DNA from 3 places in the Ruegeria sp. CG11 genome. Region 2 is predicted to be linked to each of the others. Evidence: riboswitches for the same ligand, from Rfam matches in the RefSeq annotation. Region 2 holds a riboswitch; each other region holds the start of a gene.
The links. A riboswitch is a leader RNA that binds a small molecule or an ion and turns the genes downstream of it on or off. The one in region 2 is predicted to bind cobalamin.

Region 1 (5,507 bases), on a different contig from region 2:
CATCTGCCAGTCCTTGCCGGGGTAGGTGGACAGAACCAGTGCGGGAACCTGATCCGCCTTGGGTTTGTCGTTCAGGCTCAGCCAGCCGGTGACGCGGTCGATGATGGCTTCGATCCGTTCGGGTTCGGCTCGATGGGCAAAGCGGGAATATTCCAGATGCGGGTCGCGCTTGCCGGGTTCTTTGAAGGATGCGATGCCTGCCGAAATGCGCCCGTCCACCTCGGGCAACACCACATGCATGGCGAGGTCGGCGGGCGAGAGACCACGTTCCGCCTCGGCCCACGCTTTGCGGCGCGAGGTGGCGAGGGCGACCTGGAACACCGGTACATTGGCCGCGTCCAGTGGCGAGGTGCCCGACGCCCCTTTGCCCGAGAAAGAAGTGGCGTTGATGATCGCCGAGGGCTCCAACGCGACGATGTTCTCGCGCAGCCACTCGGCGGCTGCGGGCGTTTTGAGAGAGGGGGCGAACATGCCGACAGCCTCGAACCCGCGGTCTCGCAAGCTGCGGATCAGGGCCGCGACTGGGGCGGTATCCGCCGAGGTCAGATAGGCGCGATAGAAGGTCACGAGGATACGTTTCGCGTCGCCTGAGAAGGCGGCCTCCGCTGGGATCACGCCACGATCCGGGCACCATGCACCACACTCGGGCAGGGTTTTGGCCCCCATCACCGGGCCAGCATAAAGACCCGCTGCCAGCGCCATTTGCGCCAGCGCGGCTTGTGCGGCAACCTCTCCGCCGGTGTCGCACAGATGCGCCAGCCGCCGCAGGGTCGAGACGGGCAGGGTGGAATAGTCATCCAGCCGCGTGTCCTCGCGTCCATCCGCGGGCAGAACGGCCAGCGCAATGCCCTTGGCCTGCGCCAGCGACAGAACTTGCTGCAACCCATAGGACCAGTAAGGCACACCACCGATCAGGCGGATCAGGATGCCTTTGGCGCCCTCCAGCGTCTGCTCGACATAGGTGTCGACGGACAGAGGATGTTTCAGCGCCGTCAGATTGGCCAGCCGCATCGTCGGCATCCGCCCCTCGGGGCCGCCACCGCGATGCCAGCCCGCCGCGAAAGCGCCAAGGTCGCTGTCGGAAAAGGACAGCACCACCAGATCCGCCGGGCTCTGGCCCAGATCGGTCGGGGTTTCGGTTTCTTCTAACCCGTGGCTTTCGCGGAAGACGACGTGCATGGCTTACTCGGCAGCCTCGGTCACACCCACGAGGATATCGCGGATTGCGGCTTCTTTGATGTCGTCATGCTCGGCGATGACCACCAGACGCGAGCGGCGCTCTTCACCGGGCTCCCACGGACGGTCATATTGGTGACGGACACGGGCGCCAACAGCCTGCACGAGCAGACGCATCGGTTTGCCTTCGACGGCGGCATAGCCTTTGACGCGCAGGATGTTCAGCTCATTGGCCAGACGTTCGATCTTGGCGACTAGATCGGCGGGATCGGTCTGTTCCGGCAGCTCGACGATGATGCTTTCGAAATCGTCATGCTCGTGATCGTGGTGGCCGTCGTGATGCGAGGGGCGCGCATCCATGTCATCCTCGGCTGCGGCTTCCAGACCCAGAACGACCCGCACGTCCACGGCGCCTTCAGCAACCTCGACCATGGGCAGGGGGCGTGGGGCCTCGGCGGCGATGATTTCCTTGGCTTTGGCCACACCTTCGGGACCAGCCAGATCGGGCTTGGTCAGCAGGATGATGTCGGCGCAGGAGATCTGGTCTTCGAACACCTCGGACAGGGGTGTTTCGTGGTCGATCGAGTCATCGGCCAGGCGCTGGGCGTCAACGGCCTCGACATTGGGGGCAAAACGACCTGCGGCGACGGCCTCGGCATCGGCCAGAGCGATCACGCCATCCACGGTGATCTTTGACCGGATATCCGGCCAGTCGAACGCTTTCAGCAGCGGCTTGGGCAGGGCGAGGCCGGAGGTTTCGATCAGGATGTGATCCGGGCGCGGCTCCAGCGCCATCAGTGCCTCGATGGTCGGAATGAAATCATCTGCCACGGTGCAGCATATGCAGCCGTTTGCCAGCTCCATGATGTTTTCTGCCGGGCAATCCGGGATGGCGCAGGATTTCAGGATGTCGCCGTCTACGCCCACATCGCCAAATTCGTTGACGACCACGGCCAGACGCTTGCCCTGCGGGTTCTGCATCAGGTGCTTGACCAGAGTGGTCTTGCCCGAACCCAGAAAGCCGGTGATCACAGTAACGGGGAGTTTCTCGAGGTTGCTCATTTCAGGGCTCCAATCGGGGGAATACGGGCCGCACAGTTTTTGCGGAAATGTTCGGGGCGCTCGCGCCATTTGACCAAGCCGTCCTCAGTCGCGAGGTACTTGGTGGCACCTTCGACAATGGTTTCGACATGGTCGTTTTCGTTGAGGTGTTCGTAGACAAAGGTCCAACGACCCGGACCACCGCGCAGCACGATGGAACAGCCTTCGTCACAGTTCGACAGGCATTCCACGGCTTTCAGCGTGATGCCCTCGGGCAGATCCGCCTGTTCCAATGCTTTGTGAAGCAAGGTTCCGGGCCGTTGCGCGTCGTCCTCGACGGGCAGGCCGCGGCGGCACGTGGTACAGACCAGCAGCTCGACTGGTGCGGTCACGGTCATGTCTCTCATCCCCCCAAATCCTCATTGCGGGGGACGGGGTTTCATGCGGGCCACGTGTTGCGACATGGACCCGACACCGGAACACCCCGCCCGGTTTCATCTTCGGGTGCTGGCAGGTCTCCCGGCTTGCGGATGTCAGAGGCGGGCCTCTGTCGGATGTCCCGCCTTCCCGGCCTTTTGGGCCAGTGGCTTTGGGCACCCTCTCCGGTCACGGTCGCGGGGGCGGCTGCGTTTGACGGATAACCGCTGACGCATTCCCTTTTCATCCATCCGGGGATGGACACCAACGCAAGCGACATGCGGCACGGGCAGGGGGGTTGTCAAGCGTGAGACATGGAAGGAAACGCCCAAGGACGGAAAAGCGACCAGCCTATGTCAATCAGCGGCATCGGTTGCCAGCCGATCCCGCAACCAGGCGCAAAACAATCCCGCTGCCGCCGTTGGCTGCGCAGCCCTCTGGGCGCTGACCAGGTAATGGGATTGGGCAAAGGGAATCGCCGGACCTGCAATCGCAATCGGCGCGCCCTGCCGGATTGCGTTTACTGCGAACCGCTCCAGGATCGTTGCATATCCCGCACCGGCCATCACGAGTTGCAGCGCCGCCACTGTCGTATCCACCGAATGTCGAGGTGGCTGGTCGGGGGGCGCAGTGCCGTTGGCCTGAAAATACCGCGCCCAGTTGTCCTCGTACCCGAGGATGTGAATCAGCGGACCGTTGTTCAGTATTGGCGAGCCGTCCCCGGCGCGGCAGACTGGAACCAGCCTTTCATCGGTAAGTTTTTCGGACCGCACCCCCGGCCAGTCGCCATAACCCAACCGGATTTCCACATCCACATCGCCGGGCGTCCCACTGTCGTTCCAGATGTGCGAGACCAGACGGACAGGGATATCCGGATGCCGGGCAGAGAAGTCTGGCAGTTCAGCGGCCACCCAGTAGGTCGCCGTCGAAATCGCAGCCCGGATCGTCAGGGTCTGACGTGAGGCCGGGCCAAACAGGCTGTTGGTAGACAGCGCGATATCTGACAACGCTCGCCGCACCGTCAGCGAATAGGACTGCCCCAGCTCGGTCAACTCCAGTCGCCGTGCATTTCGGGTGAACAGCTTTTGCCCCAGCTCGGCCTCGAGGGACCGAATATGCAGCGAAACCGCTGTCTGCGTCAGGCCAAGCTCTTGCGCGGTTGTGGTGAAATTCAGATGGCGCGCGGCGGATTCAAAACTGCGTAGCCATGCGGGGTTTGGAAGGCGATCCATCTATCACCAAAAAATTTTGCCCATAACTAGCTTTATTATTCATTTTTGTTTCCGGCAGGCAACAGGTTTACTCGGCGCAAACAGCGACCTTCGGGAGGGTAATATGAAAGTCGGATTTATCGGATTGGGAAATGTCGGTGGGAAGCTGTCCGGCTCGCTGCTGCGCAACGGAATTGATCTGACTGTTCATGACCTCAACCCCGATCTGGTGGCAGAATTTGTGGCCCAAGGCGCCAAAGCAGCCGAAAACCCGGCGCAGATGATGCGGGATTGCGATGCGGTCATCACTTGTCTGCCGTCCCCCGCCGCCTCGAATGCCGTGATGCAGCAGATGCTGCCTGAGGTCGGCCCGGGCAAAATCTGGATGGAGATGTCGACCACCGACGAGGCCGAGGTCAAACGTCTGGGTGCGATGGTGATCGAACGCGGCGGCGCCGCCGTCGATTGCCCCGTGTCCGGTGGGTGCCACCGGGCGGCGACCGGCAATATTTCGATCTTTGCCGGCTGCGACCGTGCAACCTTCGAGCGGATTTTGCCGTTTCTGACCACGATGGGCCGCCGTGTGCTGCATACCGGGGAACTGGGCACAGCCTCGGTTCTGAAGGTGCTGACCAACTATCTGGCCACCGCCAACCTGATCACCTGCGCTGAGGCGTTGGTGACTGCCAAAGCCGCCGGCATGGACCTCAACACCACCTATGAGGCGATCAAGATTTCATCCGGCACGTCCTTCGTGCATGAAACCGAGAGTCAGGTCATCCTGAACGGATCGCGCGATATCTCTTTCACGATGGATCTTGTGAAAAAGGATATTGGTCTGTTTCAGGACGTCGCCGACCGTGCCGGAGTGCCGCTGGAAATCAACCCGGTGATGATCAAGATATTTAACGACGGCATCGCTCGTTTCGGCGAGCGTGAGCTGTCCCCGAACATTATCAAGCGGTTGGAAGAGGCCACTGGCCTGGACATCACCGCCCCCGGCTTCCCGCCCGAGATGCTGGACGACGAACCTGAAGAGCCGGGCTACGAAGTCATCCCGCAAGGCCGACGAGCAGAATGACACGCCAAGTGGCGCATAGTATTCAGTTGCCAATGTGGTGGAGTGGAGGCGAGTGCCGCAATCGAGTCAGTATACACGGATTTGCAAGAGATCGACACCCAAAATAACTAAAGAAATTCAATGTTATATGTTGATCAAGTTCGCTTGTGTTCCGTTTTGTGTACGATTAAGTTTTTCCGCATATAACTGATTTAGCTGGCTTTTTCTTCCGCTTCGCGCGCGATCTTAAAAGCCAGCATGAGGACAAACATACATGCGAACAATCCACTTACGTCGCCAATGAAATAACCAATCAACGTATCTGTGTTGTGGCTAAAAGCCCAACCCATTCCAAAGGTATTGATTGCCGAGGCAATTGCACCTGCGGCCATCACATCTCGCCAATTTGCTGCACGATTTGCCGTTATTCGAAAGTCCAACCCAAACTTTGCTAGCCCCCAAAAAGTTACCGCGGCACACACTATTCCAGAGAATACACCTGCAAGTCCCGCGAGTGTGAAACCCGCGGCCCCAAAGTTTATCCAGTGCGTTAGCAAGGCAGTTGGTGCGAATAACGGAATAGCTTTCCAGCCCATCATCCA
Region 2 (5,507 bases):
CAAGACAATGGGCCGAAGAGGGGTTGATGTCTGGCTCTAGTGCCGAGCCCGCGCGGTCCTGAATAGCAGCAGAAACACAAACACCGAACCGATCGAGGTCGTCACGATCCCCACCGGCAATTCCTGTGGTGCCAGAAGAAGCCTGCTGAGGATGTCTGACCCCGTCAGCAAGGCAGCCCCCACGATTGCGGCGGTGGGCAGAAGCCGGTTGTGCAGCGGTCCGGCGATACCGCGGGCGATATGCGGCACCATCAGGCCGACAAAGCCGATCACCCCCGCGACCGAGACAAAAACGGCGGTGGCAAGCGCCGCGGCAAAGAACATGCTGAATCGCAGCCCCTGAACAGGCACGCCCAGCGTTGCGGCGGTCAGGTCTCCGGTCAGCAGGGCATCCAGCCAGCGGCTGCGATACAGCGAATAGGACAGGATCAGCAGTAGTCCGGCGCAGACCAGCGGGAAGGTCTCCCACCGGGCCAGACCCAGCCCGCCCAGCATCCAGAAGATGACCGAATGCGCGGCGCGGCTGTCGCCTGCGAAGATCAGGTAATTGGTGATGGCTGAGAACAGGAAAGACACTGCCAAACCGGCCAGGATCAGTTTTTCCGGTGCGCTTGTGCGCAGCCCATGCACCAGAGCCAGCACAATGCCCGAGGCCACAAGGCCACCGCAGAACGCCGCCAGCGGCAGGGTCCAGAACCCCAGAATATCTCCGGTCACAGTTATGACGAATACGGCTCCGGCGGCTGCGCCCGAGGACAGGCCGAAAAGAAAAGGGTCCGCCAGATCGTTGCGCGTCGTGGTTTGCAGAACCACGCCAACAATACCCAGCCCGGCGCCAATGACGGCCGCGAACAGGGCGCGGGGCAGGCGCAGGTCGAACACGATCCGGTGCAGGGGGGACATGTCCCCATCCGTCAGACCCGTGCCCAGCAACACCGCGTCAAACGCATCCTGCGCGGGGATGGGCGTGGTGCCGTAGACGATCGAAATCAGCAAGAGGGCGGCCAGAATGACCGCCCCCAAAATCAACACAAGGCCCAATCGGCCCATTTCAGTTGAGGCCCGGGTGCATGGCTTGGGCCATTTTCGAGATCGCCTCGATATTTGCCGGTCCGGGGGTCAGCTCCTCGTAGCGCAGGCCGATCCAGCGCTCGTTCTTGACAGCGTCGGTCTGCGACATCACCGGATGGTCCTGCAGGAACTTGAACGTATCCGCTGCGCCATTGCCGGTCTGATAGTCCAGCAGCACCAGGAATTCCGGGTTTGCGGCGGCAACGGCCTCCCACGAGGTACGGCCCCAGCTGGTGTCCATGTCATGGGTGACGTTCTCACCGCCCGCAGCTGCGATCATCGCGTCGGGGATGGCGAATTTGCCAGCGGTGAAGGGCGCGTCCGCCGGGCCGTCCAGTAGGAAGACACGGGGTTTGGCCAGATCGGTGGTCTGCGCTTCGATCGCAGCGAGTTCCTGTTTCCAGCTGTCCACCAGCGCCTCGGCCTTGTCGTCGACATGCATCACCTTGCCCAGACGCAGCACGTCGTCGAACAGCAGGTCCATGCTGGCCTCGGGGCGTTCCTTGTCCAGATGCACGCAGCTTTCGGTCAGGATCATGGTCTTGATGCCAAAGGGCTCAAGCGTGTCGGGCGTCACATCGCCACCGGGTTTCATGCCGTAATACCAACCGGCAAAGAACAGGTCGGGTTCGACCGCGACGAGGTTTTCAACGGTCGGGTATTTCGGCGCAAGCTCGGGGATGTCGCCGCGCAGCGTGTCGAATTCGGGGCTGGTCTTGTACCAGCCGGTGATGCCTGTCAGGCCCACAATCTTGTCCTGCAGGCCCAGCGCAAAAGCCATGTCGGTCATGTTCATGTCATGCACGACCAACCGTTCGGGCTGAGTCTCAAAAACCAGTGGCGCGCCGCAATTGTCGACCGTCACCTCATGTGCAAAGGCGCCGCCTGCGAAGGCGGTGATCAGGGCCGCAGACCAGATTTGTTTCATTGGGGGGAGTTTCCTTGCTTTAGTTTGAAACGGGTGTTCTTCGGATATCCAGGGCCGGGATCACTCGGCCTTCATGCTGGAAACACAGGTAGTCGACGCCGAACGTGTCGCGCACATGCGCGGGCGTCAGAACCTCGGCCACAGGGCCAAAGCTGGTTAGGCGCGTGGATTTCATTAGTGCCACATGGGTGGCGAATTCGGGGATCATGACCAGGTCGTGCACGATCATGACCACGGTGATGCCCAGTTCGGCTACCAGCGACAGCATCCGGCCCTTGGCGTCCGGGTCCAGATGGTTGGTGGGCTCATCCAGGAACAGCAGCGACGGGTTCTGCGCCAGCGCCCGCGCGATATGGGCCCGCTGACGCTCGCCGCCGGACAGAAGGGCCATCCGTTTGCCTGCCAACGCACCCAGCCCGGTCAAGTCCAGTATCCGGTCAAGCTCGGCCGCGTGAGCATCAGCAGATCGGTCGGAGCGGATCGGGATCTGACCCAGCGCAACGTAATCGCGCAGCAGCAACCGACCGTCGGGAAACTCTTGCTGGCTGACCACGGCGATCATGCGCGCGCGTTCTGATGCGGACATCTGTTTAAGGCTGCGCCCGTTGATCAGGACATCCCCCAGAACCATCTCGGCAGCACCGCACAGAAGGTTCAGAAGCGTTGTTTTCCCTGCCCCGTTCGGCCCGGCAATGGCCAGGATTGCGCCCTTGTCCAGTTCGAACGAAGCGCCCTGCAGCAGGGCGTCGCCGTTGAGCGCAAAGTACTCCAGGTCACGTGCGACCAGAAACGCGGGGTTTGTCATGGGTGCTCCTCCACGTTCAGGCAGGGCATACGGGACAGGGTTTTGGTGAACAATGCGCGCGGACGGTCGGTGGCATTGGTCCAGCCGTCGGCGCTGTCGTGGAATTGCCGTGCAAACTCGGCAACTGCGTTGATGTCGCGTTCTGATTGAATATCACCGAACAGGTACTGCGCTTTGCCAACAGCCTGAAATCCAACAGTTGTCGGCCTTTCGCATCCCGCCATGCAATCGACAGTCCTCACCGCAAAGCCCGCAGGCAGATTGCCCTCCAACGCGGTGCGCAAGGCATCAGCATTCTCTGGCCCCTTGCAGGTCTCGCAGATCAGAAGGAAATGATCAGGTGTTTCCGGCATTGCCCGCTCCGCTCGTTTTCAAACGCGCAGAGAAGGTGCCAATCATAGGAACACGTGTCAGACGTGTCATCATAGCCTCCTTCCAGGACGCCCCGCCCCGGGTTGGTTGAACATATGATGGCAGGTCTCCTGACTTGCGGGTCGATGCTTGGCCATCCTTCCCGGCCCAAAAGGCCAGTGGGTGTATGGCGTCGCTCACCGCTTACAGTTGCGGGGGCAGTCACGGAGTTGGCCAATTGACAGGGCCGCACCGTATTCCCTTTTCATCCCCTTTTTGGGGGAACCATCACCAGATTGACTGCCCGAGATGGCCCGATGCGTCAATCATAAATTTGATTCTTGGAGGTTTGTTTTCCGGCGCAGCCCTACAGCGACCGAGCGCCCTGCAAAGACGACATCTGCAGAAACCCACTGGAATGATCCGGGCAGAGCGATAGAGTCCAACCATGCGATATTGGCTTCCCCTTGCGACGATTCTGGCGTTGGTCCTGTGCGGCCAATCTGCAGCTGTAGCCCAGGGGGTTGCGTTGGATTGGTCCGATCTGCCGGATCCGTCCGTTCAGGTCTTCGACGACCCGTATCGCGATCTAAGCCCCGAACAGTTCGACGACGTGCTTTTCGCCGTACGCCTGCGCGGCAGGCTGCATCAGGATGTGGGCAGCCCCGAAGAACGGCTGAAATGGCAGGAGCTTTTGGTTGAGACTGAGGACGCCCTGGCGTCGGATGGAATCGATATCGACTGGCTGCTGGACCAGCGGCATGTCGTGGCCCAGAACCGAGAGCGGGCCGGGACTGCAGGAAACCCCGAATTCGACGGTCAGACTGTGACGCTGGCAGGGTTTGCCATTCCGGCGCCACCCGATGCGGATGGCAATGCCATAGCTTATCTGGTGCCTCAGCGTGGGATGTGCAGCCACATGCCGCCGCCGCCGCCCAATCAGATGATCCGGGTGCAGCTGAATGAGGACTGGGCGCCCAGCTATGTCCACGAGCCGGTCCGACTGACCGGAAAGCTGACCATCGATCCTTCAGAGCAGAACATGATGGTGGTGGATGGTCTCTTGCCCATGCGTGCGACATTCCGACTGGAGGCAGATAGCGTTGAAACCCTTGAAATACAGGGCGAACAGCCGGAGCGGACGCAAAGCATCGCCGATCGTATCCGCGCCGCAGGCAACCGCAAGACCGGCGGGGCGAAGGTGTCTGAATGACGCGACCGCCGGATCGGCCCCCCGGAATGGCATACAGATTGGTTCCCGAAAGAAACCCGTCATCTTTGGTGGTTTGGCAAACCCTTTTCTCAAGGTACGCTGAAGTATCTTAGTTGAATGTATGATTGATGTTGGTTTGAGCCTCTTCTGAGGCCATGGGTGAGGCTATGTTGCACAAATGCGCCAAGGGATTCACTGTTTGAATCTCAGGTGATGGCTGGTTGGCATCAGTAGGTGGTCCTCTACAAAGTACAAGACCAGGAACTGGCCGTCGGAGAACACGGCGCTGAAGCAGCGCGGTTCGCTGTCGATTTGGTTTGATCCTGAGATGGAATGGTGTCCGCCCGCAACCAGCAAGCGCGGCCGCTAGCGTAAATTCAGCGACGCAGCGATACAGGTTTGCTTTGCGATGAAAGTACTGTTCGGCACGCCCCTTCGCCAGACGGCTAGATTCGTCGAAAGCCTGCTGCTGCTGGCAGACCTCGATTGGAAAGTGCCGGACTTCAGTACCCTGTGTCTTCGCCAAAGGACGTTGCATGTCTCCATCCCATACCGTGGTGGGTCTGGGCGGGGCGCTGCATCTGTTGATCGATGCGACCGGTATCAAAGCTGAGGGCGAAGGGGAGTGGAACGCCCGTAAGCACGGCGGGAGCAAAAAGCGCCTTTGGCGCAAGCTCCATCTGAGCATGGACGAGGAAAAGTTAGAGATCCGGATAGTCAAGGTCACGACAAGCAAGGTCGGTGATGCCCCCATGCTCCCTGACCTGCTTGACCAGATCCCACCCGATCAAGGCGCCGCCACCGTTTCCGCTGATGGTGCGTACGACACACGCAAATGTCACAATTTGATTGCCGCTCGAGGAGCCGTCGCTATCATCCCGCCGCGCAAAAATGCCCAACTGTGGAAACCAATCATGGCAGGCGCTGTCGTGCGAAACGAAGCCGTAAGAGCCTGCAAGTATCTTAGGCGAGCATTGTGGCGAAAGCTGACCAGATGTTATCGCCGAAACCGCGCAGAGGCGAAAATGAACTGCGTCAAACTCCATGGCCAAGGCCTCATGGCCCGAGATATCGACCAGCAGGTCGCTGAGATCCAGGTCCGGATCGCGGTACTCGACCGCTACACAGCTCTTGGCATA
Region 3 (5,507 bases), on a different contig from region 2:
CCGCAGCGGCGCAGGCAGCGGCCCTGCGCCCGCATTTGCAGGGGACACCATTTGCAAAGCTGCCTGTTCTGTCCGCAGTGACACCTTCTAAATTCGGCGGGCGCGCCGGACCTCGGTTTTATACCGATGTACCGCCGGGGCAGGTTTTCCTGCGCCACATTAACGACCTGTATGTCTTTCCCAACGAGTTGCAGGCCGTTGTCGTCAATGGCGCGCAGATTGGCGACTGGCTGGAAATGTCGGCGGGCGTGTTCAATCAGATCGAACCGGGCTGTGAATCCGATCTGGTCGATCCCAGCCGAGCCGGGCACAATTTCGACGTTCTGCTGGGGTTGAGCTATAAAATCGATCTCTCGCACCCGCCGCGCTTTGCTGCCTCCGGTCATCTGATCGACCCGGCGCATCGCCGTATTCACGACATCCGATTCGAGGGGCGCCCTGTAGCCAACGACCAGCGCTTTGTCGTCGCGCTTAACAATTACCGCGCCAACGGGGGCGGCCATTTCCCCTTTGTAGAACAAGCCGAGCCGATCCCGATGCCCGCGCGACCGGTCCAACACATCCTGCAGGATTACTTCTCGGGTGCCCTGCCGCGTGATCCGCTGGAACACGCGCCCCGAGCTTTTCGGTTTGCGCCAATACCCGCTGCGACGACCTTGCTCAGGACCGGCCCGAAAGCCCGCGATCACATTGCCGAGCTTGAGGAATACGCCCCCGAGCTGGTTGGAGAAGACGATGAGGGCTTTTTGCTGATCCGTTTGACGCTCTGACGGGTTGTCTTTTCCGCGCCTGTTGCCTATATCGAGCGTCGAGAGGTTGGCGCGGGCGAGCGCCTCGCCAACCTGGTCAGGTCCGGAAGGAAGCAGCCACAACGAGCCCCGCTTGGGTCGATGTCCAACCTCTCACTTCTTCCTCATAGCGAATACAGAACGCCGGAAGCGGCAGTGTCATGCAATCAGTCGCGGCCAAACGGCAGCGTTGCGGCGCGCGAAGGCACCGATATGGCCAACGCCGGGCAGGCCGAATTCACCGGGTGACAACAGATGACGCCGCGCGAGCGACCCATACAAATCAGCCAGCCGCCAGACTGCCGCTGGTGGCACAAGATCGTCATCCTCGAAGGTGAACAGATCCACAGGCGTCTCTGACTGCGCCCAGCGCGCTTCAGGCAGAGTGACCCCGATCTCGGGCAGATAGTTGCGCGGCGCAGTACACCACCGTCGCCACTGCCAATAGACCGATGCAGGCAGATCTGCCCCGAACCCCAGCGCCTTGCCCGGAAGATACCCCAAGGCTTTTACCGCCAAGGGCGCATGGCCGTACCAGAACAGCAAAGCCAGCGCCCGATAGGGCCAGGGGTGATCCGACACCGTCACGGGCCCGGAACAGACGCAGATCATACGGTCGATCTGATCGATGTCAGGTTGTATTGGCCCAAGCATCCCGCCGACGGAATGACCGATGCTCCACTGCTGCGCATCGGGAAACCTGCGCCGCATCTCGGCCCGCGCGGCGGGCATGTCGATCAAAGCCCAGTCGGCCATCTTGACCCGCGATGCCCGCAACGGCCCGCGCAAAGAATGACCAAAATCGCTGTAGTCATAGGTCAGACAGACCATCCCCTGTACCTCAGCCAGCCAGCGGGCAAAATGCTGATAGTAATCCCGCGGCACGCCAGTTGCGCCGTGAATGACCACGACCACTCTAGGAGCCACCGTCGGCAGATACAGGCGTGCGGACAGGGTTCCAGCGCCTGACGGAAACCGGAAATCCTCGGTCGATACAGTCTGTGCAGCGTCCAGCATGGGGCGGCCTCCGGGTTTTTGAACCGATCAGTTCACTTCCTCCAGTCCGCCGTGATTCTCGCCACAAGTCAACAGCGCCCGAACATGACCACACGTCCACTTGGCCGCGCAAATTGCCCGCTTGACTCGGGCCGCCCGCACCAGCTAGCGATGCGGTGATGGTTCTCGTCCCCGGTCCCGGGGCGGGATGAAAAGGGAACACGGTGCGGTTCTGCCCGGTTATGCCGGAACGAACCAAGGCCGCGACTGCCCCCGCAACTGTAAGCGGTGAGCAATGCCGAAACACCACTGGCCGCAAGGCTGGGAAGGTCGGCAAAGCGATGACCCGCAAGTCAGGAGACCTGCCATCGAAGCAAAACCGAAACTCGGGCGGGGTGTCCGGGCAGGTCGTCAGCACGCTGTCACACCTGTTCTACGCCCCCGTCCTGCGCGCGGAGGGCGCACCATGATCTGGAAGACGAAGACACATCAATTCACCGCAACCGTTTGCCAGAAAACCGGCAAAACCTGCCCTGCTCTGGCACAGATGGCCCGCGCAGTCGTGCAGGCGATGGAGGCCGCCGCACCTGCGACCACCCCGGATTTCGAAGTTGAGGGCAGCAGCGAACTGACCCATTGCGCGCAGGGCTGTTTTGCACGGTTTCGCGCGCAGGCGGATCAGATTCGCGTGTTTTGCGGAACCGATGTCGATACCGCGATCGAAACGCTGGACGATTATGCGGATATGATGTTCGGCCTTGAATTCACGACCCGCCCGGCCAAGCTACTGCCGACACCGCCCTGCGCGATGCTCGAAGCCTCGGTGATTGCGCAAAGCCCCGTTGCGCAGCCGGAACGGCACGCGGCGCTATGAACTAGTTGTATGGCCGGGTGCCGGACGCCTGTGCGGCCCACTCCAACTGGCCGTCGGTCTCAACGGCGCAGGGCCGCACGGCGCGCAGGCGTTTCAGCGCTGCCTCGGGGCGTTCGCCGTGTTCGACCATAAGGCGCAGGGCAATCATCCCGGACCGCCCGCAACCGCCCCGGCAATGTACCAACACCCGCCCTCCGCGGGCCAGAACCTGTGCCGCCACCGCGCTGACCTCGGGCCATGCGGCCTGCACCTCAGGCGGCGGCGCACCAAAATCCATGACCGGCAGATGCGCCCAGCCGATTGCCGCGGCGCGCAGATCGTCGCCGAATCCGGCGGCACCCTCCTGCAGCATCTCACCTTCAGTGGTCATGGAAATCACCAGATCGGGCTGCCAGTCTCGAACGACGCCAAGATCTTGCAGGTAATTGCCCGCACGCCCCGGCAGCGGCGAGAGGGCAACCGTACCGTTCCCCACCTGCACGGGATGAATTGCAAACAGTCTCAAGCGATAGCCCTCCTACCTACGCGTCTATGGTACATAAACTGCGACGCAAACGGAAATTCGCCAAGCGGGATGTGGACGCGGGCGGCGGGGGTCTCTACGCTGGATCGGAACCCGAATCCGACAGAGCAGACATGAACGACACGCCCAGCCCCGCCTATCAGGTTCTTGCCCGCAAATACCGCCCGGAAACCTTTGCTGACCTCGTTGGCCAGGACGCCATGGTGCGCACGCTGAAAAATGCGTTCGAGGCCGACCGGATCGCGCAGGCCTTCATCATGACCGGCATTCGCGGCACCGGCAAAACCACTACGGCGCGGATCATCGCCAAAGGCATGAACTGCATCGGTCCAGATGGCGAGGGCAAGCCGACCACCGAACCCTGCGGCCAGTGCGAACATTGCGTGGCCATCATGGAGGGCCGCCACGTCGACGTCATGGAGATGGACGCCGCCAGCCGCACCGGCGTAAACGATATTCGCGAGATCATCGACAGCGTCCGATATCGCGCTGCCTCTGCCCGCTACAAGATCTACATCATCGACGAGGTCCACATGCTCTCGACCAGTGCGTTCAACGCGCTACTCAAGACGCTTGAGGAACCGCCCGAACATGTGAAGTTCATCTTCGCCACAACCGAGATTCGCAAAGTCCCGGTAACGGTGTTGTCCCGCTGTCAGCGGTTCGACCTGCGCCGGATTGAACCTGAGGACATGATCGGCCTGCTCAGCAAGATCGCAGCGGCCGAGAACGCCCAGATCGCGGATGACGCGCTGGCGCTGATCACCCGCGCGGCCGAGGGGTCGGCGCGGGATGCAACTTCTCTGCTGGACCAGGCAATCTCGCACGGGGCCGGGGAAACCAGCGCCGACCAAGTGCGCGCAATGCTGGGCCTGGCCGATCGCGGGCGGGTGCTGGACCTGATGGACATGATCCTGCGCGGCGACGCGGCGGGCGCCCTGACCGAACTGAGCGCACAATATGCCGAGGGCGCCGACCCGCTGGCAGTGCTGCGCGATCTGGCTGAAATCACTCACTGGGTGTCGGTTGTTAAAATCACGCCGGATGCAGCCGAGGACCCGACAGTTTCACCGGATGAACGTGCCCGTGGTGTGCAAATGGCCGAAGCCCTGCCAATGCGGGTGCTGACCCGGATGTGGCAAATGCTGCTGAAAGCGCTGGAAGAGGTCTCAGCCGCACCAAACGCCATGATGGCCGCCGAAATGGCGGTGATCCGCCTGACACATGTGGCCGACCTGCCCAGCCCAGAGGAACTGATCAAACGGCTGCAAGATACACCGCCGCCCCCACCTAACGGCGGCCCCGGCGGCGGCATGGCCATACCGTCCCATGCGCCTGCTCAGCCTGCTCCCGCAACGTATACCCCGACTGCGCGTGGGCCAGCTGGCGCACCCACCGCCGCGCTGGCGCAGGACACTCAGTCAGCCCTTGCGCGCTATCCCAGCTTTGACCATGTCGTCGAACTGATCCGGACGAACCGCGACGTGAAATTACTGGTCGAGGTCGAAAACGGCGTCCGCCTCGTGTCCTACCAACCCGGCCGGATCGAGTTCACACCTACAGACAACGCCCCTACCGATCTGGCCGCCCGGATCGGCTCGGCATTACAGCGGTGGACCGGAAACCGCTGGGCGGTGTCAATCGTTGCCGACGGGGATGCTGCAACCATCGCCGAGGTTCGCGACGCAGCCGATCTGGCATTGAAAGCACAGGCCGAGCAGCACCCTTTGGTTCAGGCCGTCCTGATGCAGTTTCCCAAAGCGCGCATCAAACGGATCGAGACACCGGAAGAACGCGCCGCCAAGGTCGAAACCGAAGCCTTGCCCGAGGTCGAAGACGAATGGGACCCCTTCGAGGAAGACTAACGTAGACCATCCCCGGAATTCTCCCGCGCTGCCGGGCCCAACCGGAGGAAAGGTCTTGCCAAAGACCTTGACGACGGGCGGGAGCACGCTCGCCCCTTGTGCCGCGCCGATGGCATCCGTATTTAGGCGGCAAACCGATACACAGGAGAAATACAATGCTCAAAGGACTCGGCGGTCTGGGTGATATGGCCAAGATGATGAAATCCGCGCAGGATTTGCAGACCAAGATGACCGAAATGCAGGAAGCGCTGAACAACCTGATGGTTGTGGGCGAATCCGGCGCAGGTCTGGTCAAGGCAACCGCCACCGCCAAAGGGGAACTCAAAGGTCTGGACATCGACCCGTCGATCTTTAATGGCGATGACAAGGAAGTGGTCGAGGACCTGATCCTGGCCGCCATCAAGGACGCGCAGACCAAAGCGACCGAACGCTCGCAGGCCGAGATGGCAAAACTGACCGAA

Region 1: another riboswitch for cobalamin. It lies ahead of ACR0KW_RS06100 (DUF1636 family protein); the one in region 2 lies ahead of ACR0KW_RS11930 (DUF1636 family protein).
Region 3: another riboswitch for cobalamin. It lies ahead of ACR0KW_RS18480 (hypothetical protein); the one in region 2 lies ahead of ACR0KW_RS11930 (DUF1636 family protein).

Annotation. Positions count from the first base shown of each region.
Region 1 covers NZ_JBQFRE010000002.1:4,280-9,786, reverse strand. Annotated here, with positions in the region: gene cobN (cobaltochelatase subunit CobN) at 1-1,179, opposite strand, end outside; gene cobW (cobalamin biosynthesis protein CobW) at 1,183-2,238, opposite strand; gene ACR0KW_RS06100 (DUF1636 family protein) at 2,235-2,615, opposite strand; cobalamin riboswitch at 2,710-2,918, opposite strand; gene ACR0KW_RS06095 (LysR substrate-binding domain-containing protein) at 2,991-3,866, opposite strand; gene ACR0KW_RS06090 (NAD(P)-dependent oxidoreductase) at 3,970-4,926, shown strand; gene ACR0KW_RS06085 (hypothetical protein) at 5,118-5,507, opposite strand, start outside.
Region 2 covers NZ_JBQFRE010000004.1:123,929-129,435, reverse strand. Annotated here, with positions in the region: gene ACR0KW_RS11950 (UbiX family flavin prenyltransferase) at 1-62, shown strand, start outside; gene ACR0KW_RS11945 (FecCD family ABC transporter permease) at 37-1,050, opposite strand; gene ACR0KW_RS11940 (ABC transporter substrate-binding protein) at 1,052-1,999, opposite strand; gene ACR0KW_RS11935 (ABC transporter ATP-binding protein) at 2,019-2,804, opposite strand; gene ACR0KW_RS11930 (DUF1636 family protein) at 2,801-3,157, opposite strand; cobalamin riboswitch at 3,260-3,460, opposite strand; gene ACR0KW_RS11925 (DUF3299 domain-containing protein) at 3,604-4,368, shown strand; partial or broken gene ACR0KW_RS11920 (IS5 family transposase) at 4,595-5,507, shown strand, end outside.
Region 3 covers NZ_JBQFRE010000011.1:97,848-103,354, forward strand. Annotated here, with positions in the region: gene ACR0KW_RS18460 (bifunctional 2',3'-cyclic-nucleotide 2'-phosphodiesterase/3'-nucleotidase) at 1-770, shown strand, start outside; RNA gene ffs (signal recognition particle sRNA small type) at 810-908, shown strand; gene ACR0KW_RS18470 (alpha/beta hydrolase family protein) at 948-1,805, opposite strand; cobalamin riboswitch at 1,948-2,168, shown strand; gene ACR0KW_RS18475 (hypothetical protein) at 2,126-2,254, shown strand; gene ACR0KW_RS18480 (hypothetical protein) at 2,251-2,658, shown strand; gene ACR0KW_RS18485 (protein-tyrosine phosphatase family protein) at 2,660-3,163, opposite strand; gene ACR0KW_RS18490 (DNA polymerase III subunit gamma/tau) at 3,295-5,046, shown strand; gene ACR0KW_RS18495 (YbaB/EbfC family nucleoid-associated protein) at 5,202-5,507, shown strand, end outside.